Regions from separate parts of the Serratia odorifera genome, predicted to be linked through region 2. Evidence: riboswitches for the same ligand, from Rfam matches in the RefSeq annotation. Region 2 holds a riboswitch; each other region holds the start of a gene.

Region 1 (6,056 bases), on a different contig from region 2:
GATTTGCGGCATGGCGGTATTGGCAATCGCCGCCAGCAACACCCCGGCGGTAATCAGTGTCATATAGTCACGATTGAAGGCAAACAGTACGCAGTTCCCCACCGCCATCAGACAGCACAGTAAAATCAGCTTACGCCGATCGCCGCGAGTGTCCGAACGCTTGGCCAGCAAAAAACTGACAATAATGCCGGCCACGGCATTAACGGTATAAAACAGCCCGACCCACAACGGCCGCACTTTGACTTCGGTGGTTAAAAACAGACTCAGCGTCGGCGCCTGCAACGCGCCGGCGATGCCGGCAAGAAAGGCAACAATCAGGAAAGCGGTGAAAATCGGGTTAAAACGGCGTGGCAACCAGCGTTTGGAATTCATACCTGCATCCCTGACCAGAGGTAAAAACATTATGCTACAGAAGGAAATTCGCAGAAGAAAGCGGCAGCGAAAGATAAAAAAACCAGTGGGTCGCCCCACTGGCTGGTGAAGTGCACCATTACTCAGAAATTCGGTTATTCCAGCCCTAGAGGCGCTGACGGTATTCCTTGTCCGACAGTGTCGGCAGATCCCACTGGGTGAGATGAGCCAGCATCTCCATACGCGCCTGCGGCGGTACCAGCGTCAGCCAATCGGCTTTTTGGCGGCCAACGGCGGCGAAATAGCGCTGATAAAACTGTCTGGTCAATAAAAGGTTCATAAGCCGCACCTCCGCGCTTTCATCTGACAAAATTATCGGCGTAATATAGGGAAAGATAAATTGACGAGTTAACCGCGGAGTGTTCCTCTTTTATGTCCACCTCACGCCTGCAGCAACAATTCATCCGCCTCTGGCAACGCTGCCATGGCGAAACCACCGAAACCACCTTGCAGGAACTGGCGGAGGTGCTCAGCTGCTCTCGTCGCCACGTGCGCTCATTGCTGGGCGCGATGCAGCAGGCCGGTTGGCTGACCTGGCATGCGGAGGCTGGGCGCGGCAAACGTTCGCAGCTGACCTTCCACTACACCGGCCTGGCGCTACAGCAGCAACGGGCGGAGGAGTTACTGGAGCAGGATCGCATCGACCAGTTGGTGCAGCTGGTCGGCGACAAAAACGTGGTACGCCAGATGCTGCTTTCCCAACTGGGGCGCAGCTTCCGCCAGGGCAAGCACATACTGCGCGTGCTGTATTACCGCCAATTGTCCAACCTGTTGCCCGGATCGGCGCTACGCCGCTCGGAAACCCATCTGGCACGGCAAATTTTCAGCGGGTTGACGCGCATAAATGAGGAAAACGGGGAACTGGAATCCGATCTTGCCCACCATTGGCAGGCGTTAACTCCGTTGCACTGGCGTTTTTATCTACGACCGGCGATTCACTTTCACCATGGCCGCGAACTGGATATGGAGGACGTGATCCAGTCGCTGACGCGCCTGATGCCGCTGCCGCTGTTTTCCCACCTCGATCGCGTCACCTCGCCAACGCCGTATGTTATCGACCTTCATCTGCACAGCCCGGACTACTGGCTGCCATGGCTGCTGGGCAGCGTCCATGCGATGATTGTGCCGCGCGAATGGCGTAGCTTGCCAGACTTCGCCCGCCATCCGATTGGCACCGGCCCCTACAGCGTGGTGCGCAATCATCAGAATCAATTGAAAATTCATGCCTTTGACGATTATTTCGGTTTTCGCGCACTGATTGACGAGGTCAATATCTGGGTGCTGCCGGAGGTCACCGAAGAGTTGGTACACTCCGGCGTACAGCTGCAAGCCGATGACACCGGCAAAAACGAACTGGAGAGCCGGCTGGAAGAAGGCTGTTATTTTTTGCTGTTCGACCAGCGTTCGGCGTTGGCCGCCGACCCGACAATCCGCAGCTGGCTGTGTGAGCTGATCAACCCGATTGCGTTGCTAAGTAATGCCGGGCCGGTATATCAGCGCTACTGGTCCCCCGCCTACGGCATTTTGCCGCGCTGGCACCACAACCGCCAATTGGCACAACAAAGCAAGCCGCCAGGTCTGACCGAACTGACGCTCACCTACTACAGCGAGCACTCCGAATTTTATGCCATCAGCGAAGCCATTGAGCCGCTGCTGGCACAGCACGGCATCAGGCTGAAGGTACAAATCGTCGATTACGATCGCTGGCATCAGGGCGCAGCGCACAGCGATATCTGGCTCGGCAGCGCCAATTTCTACTTGCCGCTGGAGTTTTCGCTGTTTGCTACGCTGTATGAATTACCGCTGATGCAGCACTGCATGAGCGAAGACCTGAATCAGGACGCGACGCAATGGCGCGACAATACCCTGCCGCTGGCAGAGTTTTGCCAACGCCTGGTCAGCCGTCATCACCTGCACCCGCTGTTTCACCACTGGCTGCAATTGCATGGCCAGCGCAGCATGCGCGGGGTGCGCATGAATACCCTCGGCTGGTTCGATTTCAAATCCGCCTGGTTCGCACCGCCGGAGGCATAATCGTCTTTCGCCGAAGACGCAGACTCTTTACAATAGCGCCGTCTCAACGGGGTGCGGAAGACAGTTTCCGCTGAGAGCAAACCCGTCGAACCTGAACCGGCTAATACCGGCGGAGGGATTTGAGCATCGCCAACGGATAACCCGCTTGCTTTCTCAGAGACCTTGCCCCCTTATTCCAGGAGTGCAACGTGATCAAAAAATACCTGCCCTGTCTGTTAATGCTGCTGGCCGCACCGGCGCTGGCCAAAGAAACGCTGACGGTTTACACCTACGACTCCTTTGCCGCCGATTGGGGCCCCGGCCCGGCGATCAAAAAAACCTTCGAGGCCGACTGCGACTGCGAACTGAAGTTCGTCGCGCTGGAGGATGGTGTTTCCCTGCTTAACCGACTGCGGATGGAGGGCAAAAACAGCCCGGCCGACGTCGTACTGGGACTGGACAACAACCTGCTGCAGGCCGCCGAGCAAACCGGGCTGTTCGCGCCAAGCGGCGTCGACACCGCCAGCCTGACGGTTCCGGGCGGTTGGCAAGACCGTACTTTCGTACCCTACGATTACGGCTACTTTGCTTTCGTCTACAACAAGCAGAAGTTGAAAAACCCGCCGAAGAGCCTACAGGAACTGGTCAGCAGCGATCGGCCGTGGAAAGTCATTTATCAGGATCCGCGTACCAGCACTCCTGGTCTGGGCCTGCTGCTGTGGATGCAGAAGGTGTATGGCGATCGCGCGCCGCAGGCGTGGCAACAGCTGGCAAAGAAAACCGTCACCGTGACCAAGGGCTGGAGTGAAGCCTACGGCCTGTTCCTTAAGGGTGAAGGCGATCTGGTGCTGAGCTACACCACCTCGCCGGCCTATCATCTGATCGAAGAAAAGCAAGACATGTATGCCGCCGCCAACTTCAGCGAAGGACACTACTTACAGATCGAAGTGGCCGCCAGACTGAAAGCCGGCAAGCACCCGCAACTGGCCGAGCGGTTTATGCAATTTATGCTGACGCCGGCATTCCAGAACACCATTCCTACCGGCAACTGGATGTATCCGGTAATCAAGACCACGCTGCCGGCGGGCTTTGATTCGATGCCGGTACCGCAGACCGCGTTACAATACAGCGCGCAAGAGGTAGCCAAACAGCGCAGCAACTGGATCCGTACATGGCAAACCGCCGTCAGCCGCTGATCCCCGCCTGGCTGTGGCCGGGACTGATCGCCGCGGGTCTGATCCTGCTGGTCGCCGCGCTGGCGTTTGGTTCGCTATGGCGACACGCGCCGCAAAGTGACTGGACGGGCGTCTGGCATGACGCCTATTTATGGCACGTGGTGCGCTTCACCTTCTGGCAAGCGCTATTGTCCGCGCTGATTTCCGTGCTGCCGGCCATTGCGCTGGCGCGGGCGTTATATCGCCGGCGCTTTCCCGGCCGCGCGCTGTTGCTGCGGCTGTGCGCCATGACGCTGGTGCTGCCAGTGCTGGTGGCGGTATTCGGGCTGCTCAGCGTCTACGGACGGCAGGGATGGCTGGCGACACTGTGCGGCTGGCTGGGGATCGACTACCAGTTTTCGCCATATGGGCTGCAGGGCATTCTGCTGGCACACATGTTCTTCAACTTGCCGTTGGCGACGCGATTATTGTTGCAGGCATTGGAAAACGTCCCGGTGGAACAACGCCAACTGGCTGCCCAGTTGGGCATGAACGGCTGGCAGCAGTTTCGCTTTGTCGAATGGCCGGCATTACGTCGTCAAATATTGCCGAGCGGCGCGCTGATATTCATGCTGTGCTTCGCCAGCTTTGCCACCGTGCTGTCACTAGGCGGCGGCCCGCAGGCGACCACCATCGAATTGGCCATCTACCAGGCGCTGAGCTATGACTACGATCTTGGTCGCGCGGCGCTGCTGGCGCTGATCCAGCTGGCCTGCTGTCTGGGGCTGGTGGTGCTCAGCCAACGGCTGGGCCAGGCGCTGCCGGTCGGCCATACCCAGGGTGCGCACTGGCGTAATCCGCAGGACAGCCACCGGCAACGCATAACCGATTTTATGCTGATCGCCGCCGCCCTGCTGTTGCTGTTGCCGCCGCTGCTGGCGGTGATCGTCGATGGCGCCAATCAGGCAATGGTCAGCGTACTACGCCAACCGGTGCTGTGGCAGGCACTGCTGACCTCACTGCGCATCGCCGTCGGCGCCGGTCTACTGTGCGTGTTGCTGACCATGATGCTGGTGTGGAGCAGCCGCGAGCTGAAACTGCAACAGCGTATGCGCTGGGGGGAAACGCTGGAACTGAGCGGCATGGTGATCCTGGCGATGCCGGGTATCGTGCTGGCTACCGGTTTCTTCCTGCTGCTGAGCGATACCGTCGGGCTGCCGCAGTCACCGTATGCACTGGTGATCCTGACCAATGCGCTGATGGCGGTGCCGTACGCCCTGAAGGTGCTGGAAACGCCGATGCGCGATCTGGCGGAGCGTTATAATCCCCTGTGCCTGTCGCTGGGCATGCAGGGCTGGCAACGGTTGCGCTGGGTTGAACTGCACGCGCTGCGGCGACCGCTGGCGCAGGCGCTGGCCTTCGCCTGCGTACTGTCGATCGGCGATTTCGGCGTGGTGGCGTTGTTCGGCAATGAGCAGTTCCGTACTCTGCCCTTCTACCTTTACCAGCAGATTGGCGCTTATCGCAGCAACGACGGCGCGGTTAGCGCGCTGTTACTGCTGCTGCTGTGCTTCCTGCTGTTTACCCTGATTGAACGCTTACCGGGCCGTACGACCCGCTAGATGTCACGCCGTCAACGGCGGCAACCAAGTGCGCTCCCGGCAGCCGCTTGCTGAAGAGACGGGAATACCTGACGCCAGCCAACGGTGCGGCAATGTGAAAGATGAAGGATCTATGCTAGAGCTTGATAACCTGACCTATCTGTACGAACACCTGCCGATGCGCTTTGATCTGCATCTTCAGGCGGGTGAACGCGTGGCGGTGCTTGGCCCGAGCGGTGCCGGCAAAAGCACCCTGCTCAGCCTGGTTGCCGGTTTTCTGCCGGCCGCCAGCGGCAGGCTGCGGCTTGACGGCCACGATCATACCCACACGCCGCCGGCGCAGCGGCCGGTGTCGATGCTGTTTCAGGAAAACAACCTGTTTGCCCATCTGACGGTACGGCAGAACATCGGTCTGGGGCTGGATCCCGGCCTGCGTCTCAACGCCGATCGCCAGCAGCGTCTGACGCAGATCGCCGAGCAGGTCGGACTGGCGGAGCATCTGTCCCGCTTGCCGGCGCAACTGTCTGGCGGCCAGCGGCAACGCGCGGCACTGGCCCGCTGCCTGATACGCCAGCAGCCGATTTTACTGCTCGACGAACCGTTTTCAGCGCTCGATCCGGCACTGCGTAGCGACATGCTGCAACTGCTGGACACGGTGTGCCACCAGCGCAATCTGACGCTGCTGATGGTGTCGCACAATCTGGATGACGCCGCACGTATCGCCGCACGAACGCTGCTGGTGGTGGACGGACGGATTTATTACGACGGTTCAACGCAGGCGCTGCTCGACGGCAGCGCGCCGGAAGCGCAGGTGGTGGGAATTTCGGCAAAATCGTGATCTGACGCGCGTTTTTTATGCTGCGCCAATAAACCTGTT
Region 2 (6,056 bases):
CCAGCTCAATGGCTTCCAGCGCATGGCTTGGCGCACCAATGCCGGCGTCCACCACCACCGGCACATTGGCTTGTTCAATGATGATCTCCAGAAAATCGCGGGTACGCAGTCCACGGTTGGAACCAATCGGCGCCCCCAGCGGCATCACCGCAGCGCAGCCGGCTTCTTCCAACCGCTTGCACAACACCGGATCGGCACCGCAGTAAGGCAGGACGACAAACCCCTCTTTGACCAGGGTTTCCGCCGCCTTCAGCGTTTCTATCGGATCTGGCAGCAGGTATTTCACATCCGGATGAATTTCGAGTTTTACCCAGTGGGTTCCCAGCGCCTCACGCGCCAGGCGAGCGGCAAATACCGCTTCCGCCGCGGTTTTGGCGCCGGAAGTGTTGGGCAACAGACGTACGCCAAGCCGTTGCAGCGGCGCCAGAATGGCATCGTTACCGCCGTGCAGATCAACGCGCTTCATAGCCATGGTCACCAACTGCGAGCCGGAAGCCTGCAGCGCGTCGAGCATCAAGGCCGGGGTGGCGAATTTGCCGGTGCCGGTAAATAAACGCGAGGTAAAGTGGGTATCGGCGATTTGCAGCATATCAGCCTCCGGCAATCGCTTGAAAAAGCAGGATGTCATCACCGTCTTGCACCCAATGGCTGTCCCATTCGGCACGCGGGATAATGGTTTGATTAATCGCCAGTGCGGTACCCGGCTGGTGGCGGTCGAGCTGTTCCAGCAACGCGCTGACGCTGAGGGGCTGCGCCAGTTCCAGCGGACTGTCGTTGAGCAGAATCTTCATTGCTGCCCTCCGCATATCGGGCAGCTACGCGCCTTGCTGAGTTGCAAGGTGCTCCAGCTGTGCTGCTTGCCGTCGAACAGCCGCAGTTTGCCGCTGAGCGCGGAAGGCATGCCTGCCAGCAGCTTGATCGCTTCCAGCGCCTGCAAGGTACCGATTACCCCTACCACCGGGCCAAGCACGCCGGCGGTACGGCAGTTACGCTGTGGCTCGGCATGTTCGGGGTATAGGCAGGCATAACATCCCTGGCTATAGGGCGGTTCGATAACCAGTAACTGGCCACTGAATCCAACCGCACTGCCGCTGATTAACGGCTTGCCGGCGGTGACGCAGGCCTGATTCACCGCGTGACGCGTTGTCATATTGTCGCTGCAATCCAGCACCAGATCGGCGCGGCGCACGGCAGCGGCCAGTTCTTCGCCGTGTAGACGCTGTTCCAGCGCGATCGACTCAACCAGCGGGTTCAACGCTTGCAGGTGGCGCTGCGCCAAACGCGCTTTGCCTTGCGGCACATCGGCGCTGCGATAGAGGATCTGCCGCTGCAGGTTGGTCAGGTGCAGCTTGTCGTCGTCGGCCAGCAACAGCGTGCCGACGCCGGCGGCAGCCAGATACAATGCGGCGGGCGAGCCGAGCCCGCCCAGGCCGACGATCAGCACGCTGGCGCGCTTGATGCTTTCCTGGCCTTGTGGGCCGATGTCTTCCAGCAACAGCTGTCGGCTGTAGCGTAAGAACTCCCGATCGTTAAGAGACGGAGAATTAAGCATGGTGTTACTCCTTGCCTTCGATCAACCGTAGCAGTTCGGCGGTGGCGGCACGCCAGTCCGCAGCCTGGGTGATGGCGCTGACCACGGCGATGCTGCCTACGCCGCATGCCAATACCGCCGGCACGCGATCGATGCCAATCCCGCCGATAGCCACCGTCGGGTAGTCAGCCAGCCCGGCGACGTGGCGCTTTAGCTCGGTCAGCCCCTGCGGTGCGGAGGGCATATCTTTGGTCTGGGTCGGGAAAATGTGCCCGAGCGCGATATAGGACGGCTTGACCGCCTTGGCGCGCGCCAGTTCGGCATCATCGTGGGTTGAAACTCCCAGGCGTAGTCCGGCCTGATGAATCGCCGCCAAATCGCTGTCGTCCAGATCTTCCTGTCCCAGGTGCACGCCATAAGCCCGGTGTTTGATTGCCAGACGCCAGTAGTCGTTAATGAACACCCGTGCCTGATAACGCTTGCCCAGAGCGATGGCGGTGGCGATATCAGCCTCAACTTGCTCTTCAGGTAAGTCTTTGATTCTCAGCTGAATGGTGGTGACGCCTGCCGCCAGCAGTCGTTCGATCCAGACGACGCTGTCGACCACCGGGTATAACCCGAGGCGATGCGGCGTCGCCGGAAAAGGCATGGTGATATCAGCCATTGTTGTCCTCCTGCAAGGCGCTTGCGCTGTGGTACAACTCACTGCCGCGCGAGCGAAATTCGGCGGACATTTTCTCCATGCCGGAGAGCACTTCAATCGGTTTGCCAGCTTGCTGTTCGGCGGCTTTATCTTGCGCGGCGGCGTAGTCGCGTACTTCCTGCGAAATTTTCATCGAGCAGAATTTCGGCCCGCACATCGAGCAGAAATGGGCGATTTTGCCGGATTCCTGCGGCAGGGTTTCGTCGTGGTAGGCACGGGCAGTGGCCGGATCCAACGCCAGGTTGAACTGATCTTCCCAACGGAATTCAAAGCGCGCCTTCGACATGGCGTTATCGCGGATTTGCGCGCCCGGATGGCCTTTGGCCAGATCGGCGGCGTGTGCGGCAATCTTGTAGGTGATCAGGCCCTGTTTAACGTCTTCCTTGTTGGGCAGACCCAGGTGCTCTTTCGGCGTGACGTAACACAGCATGGCGCAACCGAACCAGCCAATCATCGCCGCGCCGATACCGGAGGTGAAGTGGTCATAACCCGGCGCGATATCGGTGGTCAACGGCCCCAGGGTATAAAACGGCGCTTCGTGGCAGTGCTCGAGCTCTTCGGTCATATTGCGGCGGATCATCTGCATCGGCACGTGTCCCGGGCCTTCGATCATGACTTGCACATCGTATTCCCAGGCAATTTTGGTCAACTCACCCAGGGTGTGCAGTTCAGCAAACTGCGCTTCGTCATTGGCATCCTGAATCGACCCTGGGCGCAAGCCATCACCCAGTGACAGGGAAACGTCGTAGGCGGCGCAGATTTCGCAGATTTCACGGAAGTGCTGGTACAGGAAGTTTTCCTGATGGTGGGACAGACACCACTTGGCCATGATCGAGCCGCCGCGCGACACAATGCCGGTCAGGCGTTTGGCGGTCATCGGCACGTAGCGCAGTAAAACGCCGGCGTGAATGGTGAAGTAATCCACCCCTTGTTCGGCCTGCTCCAGCAGGGTGTCGCGGAACATTTCCCAGGTCAGGTTTTCTGCGACGCCGTTCACTTTTTCCAGCGCCTGGTAAATCGGTACCGTGCCGATCGGCACCGGGCTGTTGCGCAGGATCCACTCGCGGGTTTCGTGGATGTAGCGGCCGGTGGAAAGATCCATCACGGTATCGGCGCCCCAGCGGGTTGACCACACCAGCTTTTCCACTTCTTCTTCAATGGAGGAGGTAACCGCCGAGTTGCCGATATTGGCATTCACCTTGACCAGGAAATTGCGGCCAATGATCATTGGCTCGGATTCCGGGTGGTTGATGTTGGCCGGAATGATGGCACGGCCGGCGGCCACTTCTTGCCGTACGAACTCCGGCGTAATGTTTTCCGGCAGGTTGGCGCCCCAGCTTTGACCTGGGTGCTGCTGGCGCAAAACTTCACCGCGGATGCGCTCGCGCCCCATGTTTTCGCGGATGGCGATAAACTCCATTTCCGGCGTGACGATACCGGCACGCGCATAGTGCAATTGGGTGACGCATTTGCCCGGCAGGGCCTTGCGTGGTTGCGGCAGATGTTCAAAGCGCAGGTGATCCAATCCTTCATCTGCCAGACGTTGCTGGGTGAAACCGGAGCTGACGCCGTTCAGCGTTTCAGTATCATGGCGTTCGTCAATCCAGCCGGCACGCAGTTTGTTCAGTCCACGATGTACGTCCAACTGCGCTTGCGGATCGCCGTAGGGGCCGGCGGTGTCATACACCGGGATGGCTTCATTCTGTTCATACTGCGGCTGTTGTTTGCTGCCGCCGATCAGCGTCGGGCTGAGCTGGATTTCGCGCATTGGCACCTGCAGATCCGGTCGCGAGCCTTCGAGGTAAATGCGGCGAGAATTGGGGAAGGCGACGCCTTGCAGATTGTCGATAAACTGCTGCGCTTCTTCACGTTGTTCTTTACGAGGACGGTTTTTGTTCACATTAGACATAGCAAATTCCTACAAGTCGGGTGAGTTGGGAAAATTGCTTGTCTGGAGCTCGGAGGGAGTAACGATGTTAGCCGATCGGCAGGCGATTGCTGAATATTGGCTGCCTGCCGGCGGTGATTGATTACTCTTGTTCCCTTCGCGGGTATTAACCCGATCAGGTTCCGCGGATCCCGAATTAACGGTCTCAGCCTGGCCGACTTTTAAAAAAAGCGCGACGCTAGGCACTCCGACAAGAGCCCCCAGTATAGAAGGGCGTTTAAAAACTACAAGCCTCACGCGCATATTTCAGGATGGAGTGCGTGAGGCCAGCGGTTATTGTGCTGCCGCGCCAGGGCAGCAAGAAAAATCAGGCTGGATGGGACAGCGTTTTGTTACTGGCCGGGTCGGGGTTGTCCTGCTGCCAGGTCTCCGCCGCCAGCAGGATCAGACGATCCTCCAGCGCAAAGCGAGCGGCCAGCACTTCACCGATGTCTGACAGCGCCTGATGAAACTCCAGGCACAGATCCTGGTCGATCTCGATATCGGAATAGCGATCGTGAAACGCCATCACCTGCTCGGTGTTGATCCATAATTTGGGATAGATCTGGGTGGCCAGCGCCATTTTTGGGCTACCTGCGCCTTCCACTTGTTTGATAATTCTGTCATAGATATGAAAATGCCCTGCGGAGAGATAGTCCACCAGATTATGGCAAAAGTTCTCCAACGCTTTTTCATTCAGCGGCGTATGCTTTTCTTTGTTCGGTTTGATCCCTACGAGGGTGCAGTAGGCGACGAGTAACTGCTTGCGCGCCTCAAGCCATTGATCAACTAATTCATTACTACCACCAACGCGCTGAGTCAGGCTTTCCAAGTGGTTGAGCATTTTTGACTCCGTAAGTAAGAAAAAGTAACGGTAAGTTATGAAAATGTAACAAGACCGATTTCTAGAGTGCCAGTGAAGCTGAGGTTGTGCAACAACGATATGGAACTTGCATTAACGGGTAACGAATATGGCTGGTGGATAGTCAGCCATGAAAGCAAACTTTGGTTACCAAACGGTGAATTGCCGTTTGGGACTGCCGACGCGCTCGGGTTGCGCGGCCGTTCGGGGCGACAGATTGGCGAGTGGGAGGGGGCGCCGGTGTGGCTGGTGCGCCAGCCGATGCCGCAGGAGATGGGGTCGGTGCGGCAACTGCTCGATCTCGATCGCGGGTTGTTCCAGCTAGCCGGGCGTGGCGTTCAACTGGCCGATTTTTACCGCTCGCATCAGTTCTGCGGTTACTGTGGCCACCAAATGCACCTGAGCCGTACCGAAAGCGCCTGCCTGTGCGATAACTGCCGCGAACGCTATTATCCGCAAATCGCACCCTGCGTGATTGTCGCCATCCGTCGTGATGACGAAATCCTGCTGGCGCAACACGTTCGTCACCGTGGCGGTATTCATACCGTGTTGGCCGGATTTGTTGAAGTGGGCGAAACCCTCGAGCAGGCGGCAGCGCGTGAAGTGATGGAGGAAAGCAACATTCACATCAAGAATCTGCGTTACGTCACCTCACAGCCGTGGCCATTTCCGCATTCCCTGATGATGGCGTTTATGGCGGATTATGACAGCGGCGAGCTGCGCCACGATCCCAAGGAGCTGTTGCACGCCGGTTGGTATCGCTACGATCGGCTGCCGCTGTTGCCGCCGCCAGGCACCGTAGCGCGGCGTTTAATCGAGGACACCGTGGCCCTGTGCCGCGCGCAATGATGCGCTCGCGCGATGATGCCAGTGGCACGTCACGCTGGCTCCCTACGGACTGTGCCGCATCGCCGCGACCAGGCGGTTCACCGGGCATGGATCGGCCGTCGTGATGCATCTTCAATTATTTTGGGTATACAATAGCGGCAGATGAATAAGGGAGCCCGATAAATGAATGAGTTGAAAAACGATC
Region 3 (6,056 bases), on a different contig from region 2:
CAGCGTGGTTTCAATGCCGAAGATTTTGCCCGCTCGCACCCGGGCGGCAGCCTCGGCGCGCGCTTACTGAATCGAGTTCATCATCTGATGCGTACCGGCGATCGTCTGCCAAGGGTGAAAGAGAGCGCCAACGTGATGGAGGCCATGCTGGAACTGAGTCGCACCGGGTTAGGACTGGTCGCAGTGTGCGATACACAGCAAAAAGTGGTGGGGGTATTTACCGACGGCGACCTACGCCGCTGGTTGGTGAAAGGCAATAGCCTGAACGATGCATTAAGCCCGGCGATCACCCGCCCCGGCTACCGTTTGCCGGAACAGTGGCGAGCAGGTGAAGCGTTGGAAGCGCTGCACGAACAGCATATCAGCGCCGCGCCGGTGGTGGATATTAATGGCATATTGGTCGGTGCGATCAACCTGCACGATCTGCATCAGGCCGGCATTGGCTAAGGCTACGGTGCGGGGGGCGCGCACGCCACGCCCCCCGATGCGAATCTGCGCATTACTTCCAGTCAGGGTTGCTTTCGAACTGTTTACGCAGCAGTGCCTGCATATCGCTGTCCGGCTTGCCCAGCCATTGATATTTGGCGTATTGCTTTGGATGATCCACCGCGTCTGGCGTATCAGCCACTGACACCCGTACGCCCCATGCCTGCGATTTATCCGCCTTGAAGGCCACAATCAAAAAATTGTTGGCGCAGTCATGGGGTTTGCACAGGGTGCCGAGCTCATAGGTCTGGCCCTGCCAACGGAGGGTTTCTGCTGGCGTTGAGGTGCCCACCCCCTTGCGCGCCCAGTCCGGCAGCCCGTTCTGCCCCTTTACCATTTTCTGCCAGCTGGCCTGGTAACCCGGCTGCTGGATCAGATCCGACGTGGTAACAATCTGCTGAGCAACGCTGCCGGCGCTGACGCCGATCAACGCCGCAAACAGCGCGCAGCGAAGCTGATATTTTCCTGTCATGGTCATTCTCCCTCATTAAATTCAAAGCGTAGTCTGCATCACCTCAGACCACAATCGACGGGAAAAGTTGAGTTACCACCACGCGTGAAAATGATGCACCGGGCCAATCCCCTGCCCGACTTCCAGACTGTCCGCCTGTTGCAGCGCCCGTTGCAGATAATCTTTGGCAGCGCTGACCGTATCCGCCCAGTTTGCATGACGTGGACGCAACGCCGCCAGCGCCGCCGACAGCGTGCAGCCGGTACCGTGCGTGTGGCGGGTCGCCACCCGCGTCGCGGTAAAGCGCAGTTCGCCCTCTGCGGTGAACAACCAATCCGGGCTTTCCTGTTCGCTCAAATGACCCCCTTTCATCAACACCGCCTGGCAACCCATCGCCAGCAGCGCGCGACCTTGCTCACGCATCTGCCGCTCATCCTGCGCCGGTGACGAGGCCAGCAGCGCCGCCGCTTCCGGCAGATTGGGGGTAATCAATGACACCTGAGGCAACAGTTCACGGCGCAGGGAGTCGACCGCTTCCGGTGCCAGCAGCGGATCGCCGCTTTTCGCCAGCATCACCGTATCCAGCACCACAAACGGCAACGGAGAATGTCGCAGGCGCTCCGCCACCGCCTGCACGATATCGGCGTTGGCCAGCATGCCGATTTTGGCGCTGTCGATACGCACATCGCTCAGCACCGAATCCAGCTGCGCGGCGACAAACTGCGGCTCGATGTTGTAAACCGACTGCACGCCACGGGTATTCTGCGCCACCAGTGCGGTGATCACGCTGGTGCCATAGGCGCCCAGCGCCGAAAAGGTCTTCAGATCGGCCTGTATGCCGGCTCCGCCGCTGGGATCGGTACCGGCGATGGTGAGGGCGTTAATGCGTTTCATCACAGCGCCTCCGCGTTCAGTTGATACAGTGCATCAAGAAATGCCGGCGTAAAACTGCCGGGCCCCTGAGCCTGTGTGCTGGCGCGTTCGCCGCACAGCGACATTACCCGACAGGCGGTAGCAACGTGATCCAGCCGCTCGCCCGGCAGGGCGCAAAACGCCGCCGCCACCGCCGACAGGGAGCAACCGGTGCCGACCACCCGCGTCATCAGGATATCGCCACCGGGGATTGCCCAGTCGGCTACGCCGTTGGTGACATAATCCACCGCACCGGTCACCGCAACTATCGCGCCGCTGGTTTGCGCCAGTTGACGCGCCGCCGTCAGCGCGGTTAACGAATCGGCGGTGCTATCGACGCCGCGCCCGCCGCCCTGCACGCCGCCAAGTGCCAGGATTTCCGAGGCGTTGCCACGGATCGCCGCCGGCCGTAGCGCCAACAGACGCTGGGCAAATTCGCTGCGATAATGCAACCCGCCGACCGCCACCGGATCCAGTACCCATGGCGTACCGGCCTGATTAGCCGCGTCGATCGCCGCCAGCATCGACTGCCCGCGCGCGGCGGTCAGGGTACCGATATTGACTAATAATCCGTTGGCAATGCGGCTGAACTGCGCGGCTTCCTCCGGTTCGACCACCATCGCCGGCGAAGCGCCCAACGCCAGCAATACGTTGGCCGTCAGCGCTTGCACCACCTCGTTGGTCAGGCAGTGAATCAATGGGGAGTGCTGTTTGAACAGGTTAAAGCTGGCCGCGGCGCGGGCACCGGGGAATACATCAGGTCGAGCGATCATAATCCTCCCAACCGGCGTTCAAGAAGGCGGATACCGGCTGGGTATCGAGACTTCCCTACGCTGGCATTATCCAGATCAGGTAATACGGGTATTTCTCAGCCTTCACGTAGAAGGGCACCCCGAGTCATTTAAATTGTGTCTTTTACTGCAAGCCAGCTTAGGGGAACTGGCCTGCTGAAGCAAGCCGCCCAGGCGACGAATAGCGGTGGACTTCCCCATCAGAAAATGGCTAGCCTAACAATGTTGAAGGTTACCAGGAGCCGCTATGCACATCAGACCCTATCGGGAAACCGATCGCCCTTTTCTACGCACGCTTTACCTGGCCGCACGCAAGGCCGCCTTTACCTGGCGTGATACGCAAGGCTACCGTCTGGAGGATTTTGATCGCGCCACGCTCGGAGAGGATATCTGGGTCGCGGAGCAGGATGGCAAACTGCTGGGATTTGTCTCGATACATCGCGCAGAGAATTTTATTCATAACCTGTACGTCGATCCACACCTGCCGCCGCAAGGCGTCGGCAGCGCATTGTTGCATCAGGCAGAACAGACGTTCAGCGGCACCGGTTCGCTAAAATGCCTGGTGAACAACCAGGCCGCGCTGCGTTTCTATGACAAGCACGGCTGGCACGTCGTTGCGACTGGTTGTAACGGCCACGAAGAATATTATCTGCTGCACTCGCCCAACAGATAATGACCGCCGTTCAGGCTTTATTTGGCATCAATCCTAGCGTCAACCACCAGAATAACAGGGCGAACAGGCTAACGCCGGCGCCCAATCCACAGACGCCAACCCAACCGGCCAGCGCAAAGACATGGGTACTGGCAAACGCCCCGACGCCACTGCCTACGGCATAAAACAGCATATAACAGCCCACCAGCCGGCTGTGCGACTGCCCATCGCTACGAAAAATCATGCTCTGGTTGAGCACGTGAATTGCCTGCCCGGCCAGATCAAGCACCACAATACCGACAATCAACCACGGCATGCCGTTATGCAGCAGGCCAAGCGGCAGCCAGGCAAGCACCAGCAGAGCCAGACACAGCCCGGTCGCCTGTTGCCCTCGGCCACGATCGGCCCAATGGCCGGCTCGCACCGCCGCCAGCGCCCCAACGGCCCCCACCAGTCCGAACGCGCCAATCACCGAATGGCTAAAATTATGCGGCGGTTGACTGAGCGGCAGCACCACGGCGCTCCAGAAAATGCTGAACGCGGCGAACATCAACAACGCCAGCATGCCACGGATTTGCAAGGTGCGATCGCGCACCAGCAGCGTCAGCATCGAGCGCAGCAAGGCAGAGTAGCTGAGCGTTGCAGCCGGGCTACGCGGCTGAGGTAGCCAACGCGCCAAAATCGGTAACAGCATTAACGTCACGCCGGCAGAGAAAAAATAAACCGTACGCCAACCGCCCATGTCCGCCAGCGTACCGGACAGGGTGCGGGCCAGTAACAGCCCCATTACCACCCCGCCCTGCGCGGCACCCACCACACGCCCGCGCTCGTGCGGCCCAGCCAGGCTAGCCGCGAAGGCGATCAGCCCCTGCGTCATGGCAGTGCCCAATAGCCCCACCAGCAGCATGCTGGTCAGCAACAGCACGCTGCTGTTCGACCAGCCCACCGCCAGCAGCGCCGCGATCAATAGCAGCTGTTGTACCGCCAGCAAACGCCGGCGATTAAGCAGATCCCCCAGCGGTACCAGTAAGACCAATGCCAGCGCACACCCCAATTGCGTCACGGTGATCACCATCCCCACCGTTGCCAGACCGATGGCGAAATCCGAGGCAATGGCATCCAGCAACGGTTGTGCATAGTAAACGTTCGCCACGCTGAATGCGCTGGCGGCCGCCAATAACAGAACCAACGAGGTGGGTAACCGGTGCGTTTTGGCGGCAGGACAGATGTCATCAAGCAAATCGGTGCTCATGGTGGCCTCGGCAGTTAGGTTTCATAATTAAACCTAATGCAGGTTACGCAATGAGGTTTTATAATGCAACCTCTTCTGCGAAAAGGAGCGGATCATGAAACGTAAAAGCCTGGAACACGCACCTTGCCCAGTGGCACGCGCGCTGGATGTCATCGGCGATTGGTGGTCGTTATTGATCATTCGCGATGCCTTCGACGGCGTTAGTCGCTTCAATGAATTTCAAAAAAACCTTGGCATGGCGAAAAATATTCTTTCGCTGCGTCTGCGCACCCTGGTGGCGCACGGTATTTTGGAAATTGTGCCGGCGGCGGACGGTGCCTATCAGCAATATCTGCTGACGGAAAAAGGCCGTGCGCTGTTTCCGATCGTCGTTGCGCTGCGCCAATGGGGTGAGGATTATCTGTTTGCTGCCAACGAGCCACATTCACTGCTGGTGGAAAGCGACAGCGGTCAAAGGATCCCCCGCATGACGCCGTCGGGCTCGCAAGGCCAAACGCTGACCCCGCTAAATACCCGAGTAGTGAAACTGGAAGACATTTAGCCATGCCGCATCGGCGACTCGCACAGGGCTGGCAATACTGCCGCCCGTACACCGTGGTGTGATTCGCCTTGCTCCGCCCCACTCCGCGCTGCACGCCCCAAGGCGCCAACCCGCTATCGGCATTGACCTGCCGTTATTATCCTCAAACGCCATGCGATAACTTGACAGCCAACCCAATGGAAACAAGACTGTACTGGGTACTTTTCATATCGCCGATTATTTATCGCCTACGTTATTAAACCTCAATCATCAACGTACTTTTCCTTAATTAAAATAAATCCTCTATTTATTACCAACCTCGGGAGTGAAGTCATGCGGACCCTATTACTTGCATTATCAGTAATCATATTATCCGGCTGTGGAATCAATGAAGAACTTGATTCAATGATCCTGGAGCAACATAAGAAGAAATGCGATGATTATGGCTTTCAACGTGGTAGCGATGCTTACGCTAATTGCCTGATGCGGCAGGCAGAAATGGAAGATGCCGATGAACAGAAAATGCTGGATAGGGAAGCAAAAACAAAAAAATAGCGCTTATCCGCTCGGGTATTGCCGATAAGCGCGTGCCGTCGCCGTTGACGTGACTATTCGTCGATGGCTACGGTGTCAAAAAAGCATTGCGCCAGCGAGTCAGGCACGTGCAGACCACGCGTCCATTTTATGACCTGCTCTTTTTCTGATAAGTCAGGCTGGCCTCCCCAGACGTCGACAAATTGATTATTCTTGAAGAAAAACGCGCCAGGATCGGCCACTTCGGTTGCGGCATAAATCACCAGCCAGTCTTTATCACCCTGTACCTGCGTGATATCAATGGATTTTAATGCAATTTTTTCCGTCAGACTTTTTTGTATCAGCCGTTGATAAGCCGGCGTATTTTCCGCATTTACCGGCTTGTTGAACGGCTCGCAGCGCTCGGCAGAGAACACCGGGTTGGCCAGCATAAACAATGATAGTGACAATGAAACCAT

What was found. Region 2 has a riboswitch for thiamine pyrophosphate ahead of thiC (phosphomethylpyrimidine synthase ThiC). Riboswitches for the same ligand answer to the same signal wherever they lie in the genome.
Region 1: linked by a shared signal. The riboswitch ahead of thiB (thiamine ABC transporter substrate binding subunit) and the one ahead of thiC (phosphomethylpyrimidine synthase ThiC) in region 2 are both predicted to bind thiamine pyrophosphate.
Region 3: linked by a shared signal. The riboswitch ahead of thiM (hydroxyethylthiazole kinase) and the one ahead of thiC (phosphomethylpyrimidine synthase ThiC) in region 2 are both predicted to bind thiamine pyrophosphate.

The regions. Positions count from the first base shown of each region.
Region 1 covers NZ_JBGMUT010000004.1:200,002-206,057, reverse strand. Annotated here, with positions in the region: gene ACCC84_RS13455 (sugar efflux transporter) at 1-372, opposite strand, end outside; gene sgrT (glucose uptake inhibitor SgrT) at 518-691, opposite strand; gene sgrR (HTH-type transcriptional regulator SgrR) at 784-2,445, shown strand; TPP riboswitch at 2,483-2,581, shown strand; gene thiB (thiamine ABC transporter substrate binding subunit) at 2,664-3,620, shown strand; gene thiP (thiamine/thiamine pyrophosphate ABC transporter permease ThiP) at 3,596-5,200, shown strand; gene thiQ (thiamine ABC transporter ATP-binding protein ThiQ) at 5,313-6,017, shown strand.
Region 2 covers NZ_JBGMUT010000020.1:15,528-21,583, forward strand. Annotated here, with positions in the region: gene ACCC84_RS22915 (thiazole synthase) at 1-589, opposite strand, end outside; gene thiS (sulfur carrier protein ThiS) at 591-791, opposite strand; gene ACCC84_RS22925 (HesA/MoeB/ThiF family protein) at 788-1,552, opposite strand; gene thiE (thiamine phosphate synthase) at 1,557-2,195, opposite strand; gene thiC (phosphomethylpyrimidine synthase ThiC) at 2,188-4,143, opposite strand; TPP riboswitch at 4,258-4,382, opposite strand; gene ACCC84_RS22940 (Rsd/AlgQ family anti-sigma factor) at 4,490-5,005, opposite strand; gene nudC (NAD(+) diphosphatase) at 5,105-5,872, shown strand; gene hemE (uroporphyrinogen decarboxylase) at 6,035-6,056, shown strand, end outside.
Region 3 covers NZ_JBGMUT010000007.1:125,891-131,946, reverse strand. Annotated here, with positions in the region: gene gutQ (arabinose-5-phosphate isomerase GutQ) at 1-447, shown strand, start outside; gene ACCC84_RS17280 (inhibitor of vertebrate lysozyme family protein) at 500-958, opposite strand; gene thiD (bifunctional hydroxymethylpyrimidine kinase/phosphomethylpyrimidine kinase) at 1,031-1,831, opposite strand; gene thiM (hydroxyethylthiazole kinase) at 1,831-2,622, opposite strand; TPP riboswitch at 2,658-2,754, opposite strand; gene ACCC84_RS17265 (GNAT family N-acetyltransferase) at 2,888-3,313, shown strand; gene ACCC84_RS17260 (MFS transporter) at 3,324-4,544, opposite strand; gene ACCC84_RS17255 (winged helix-turn-helix transcriptional regulator) at 4,639-5,085, shown strand; gene ACCC84_RS17250 (hypothetical protein) at 5,398-5,619, shown strand; gene ACCC84_RS17245 (hypothetical protein) at 5,673-6,056, opposite strand, start outside.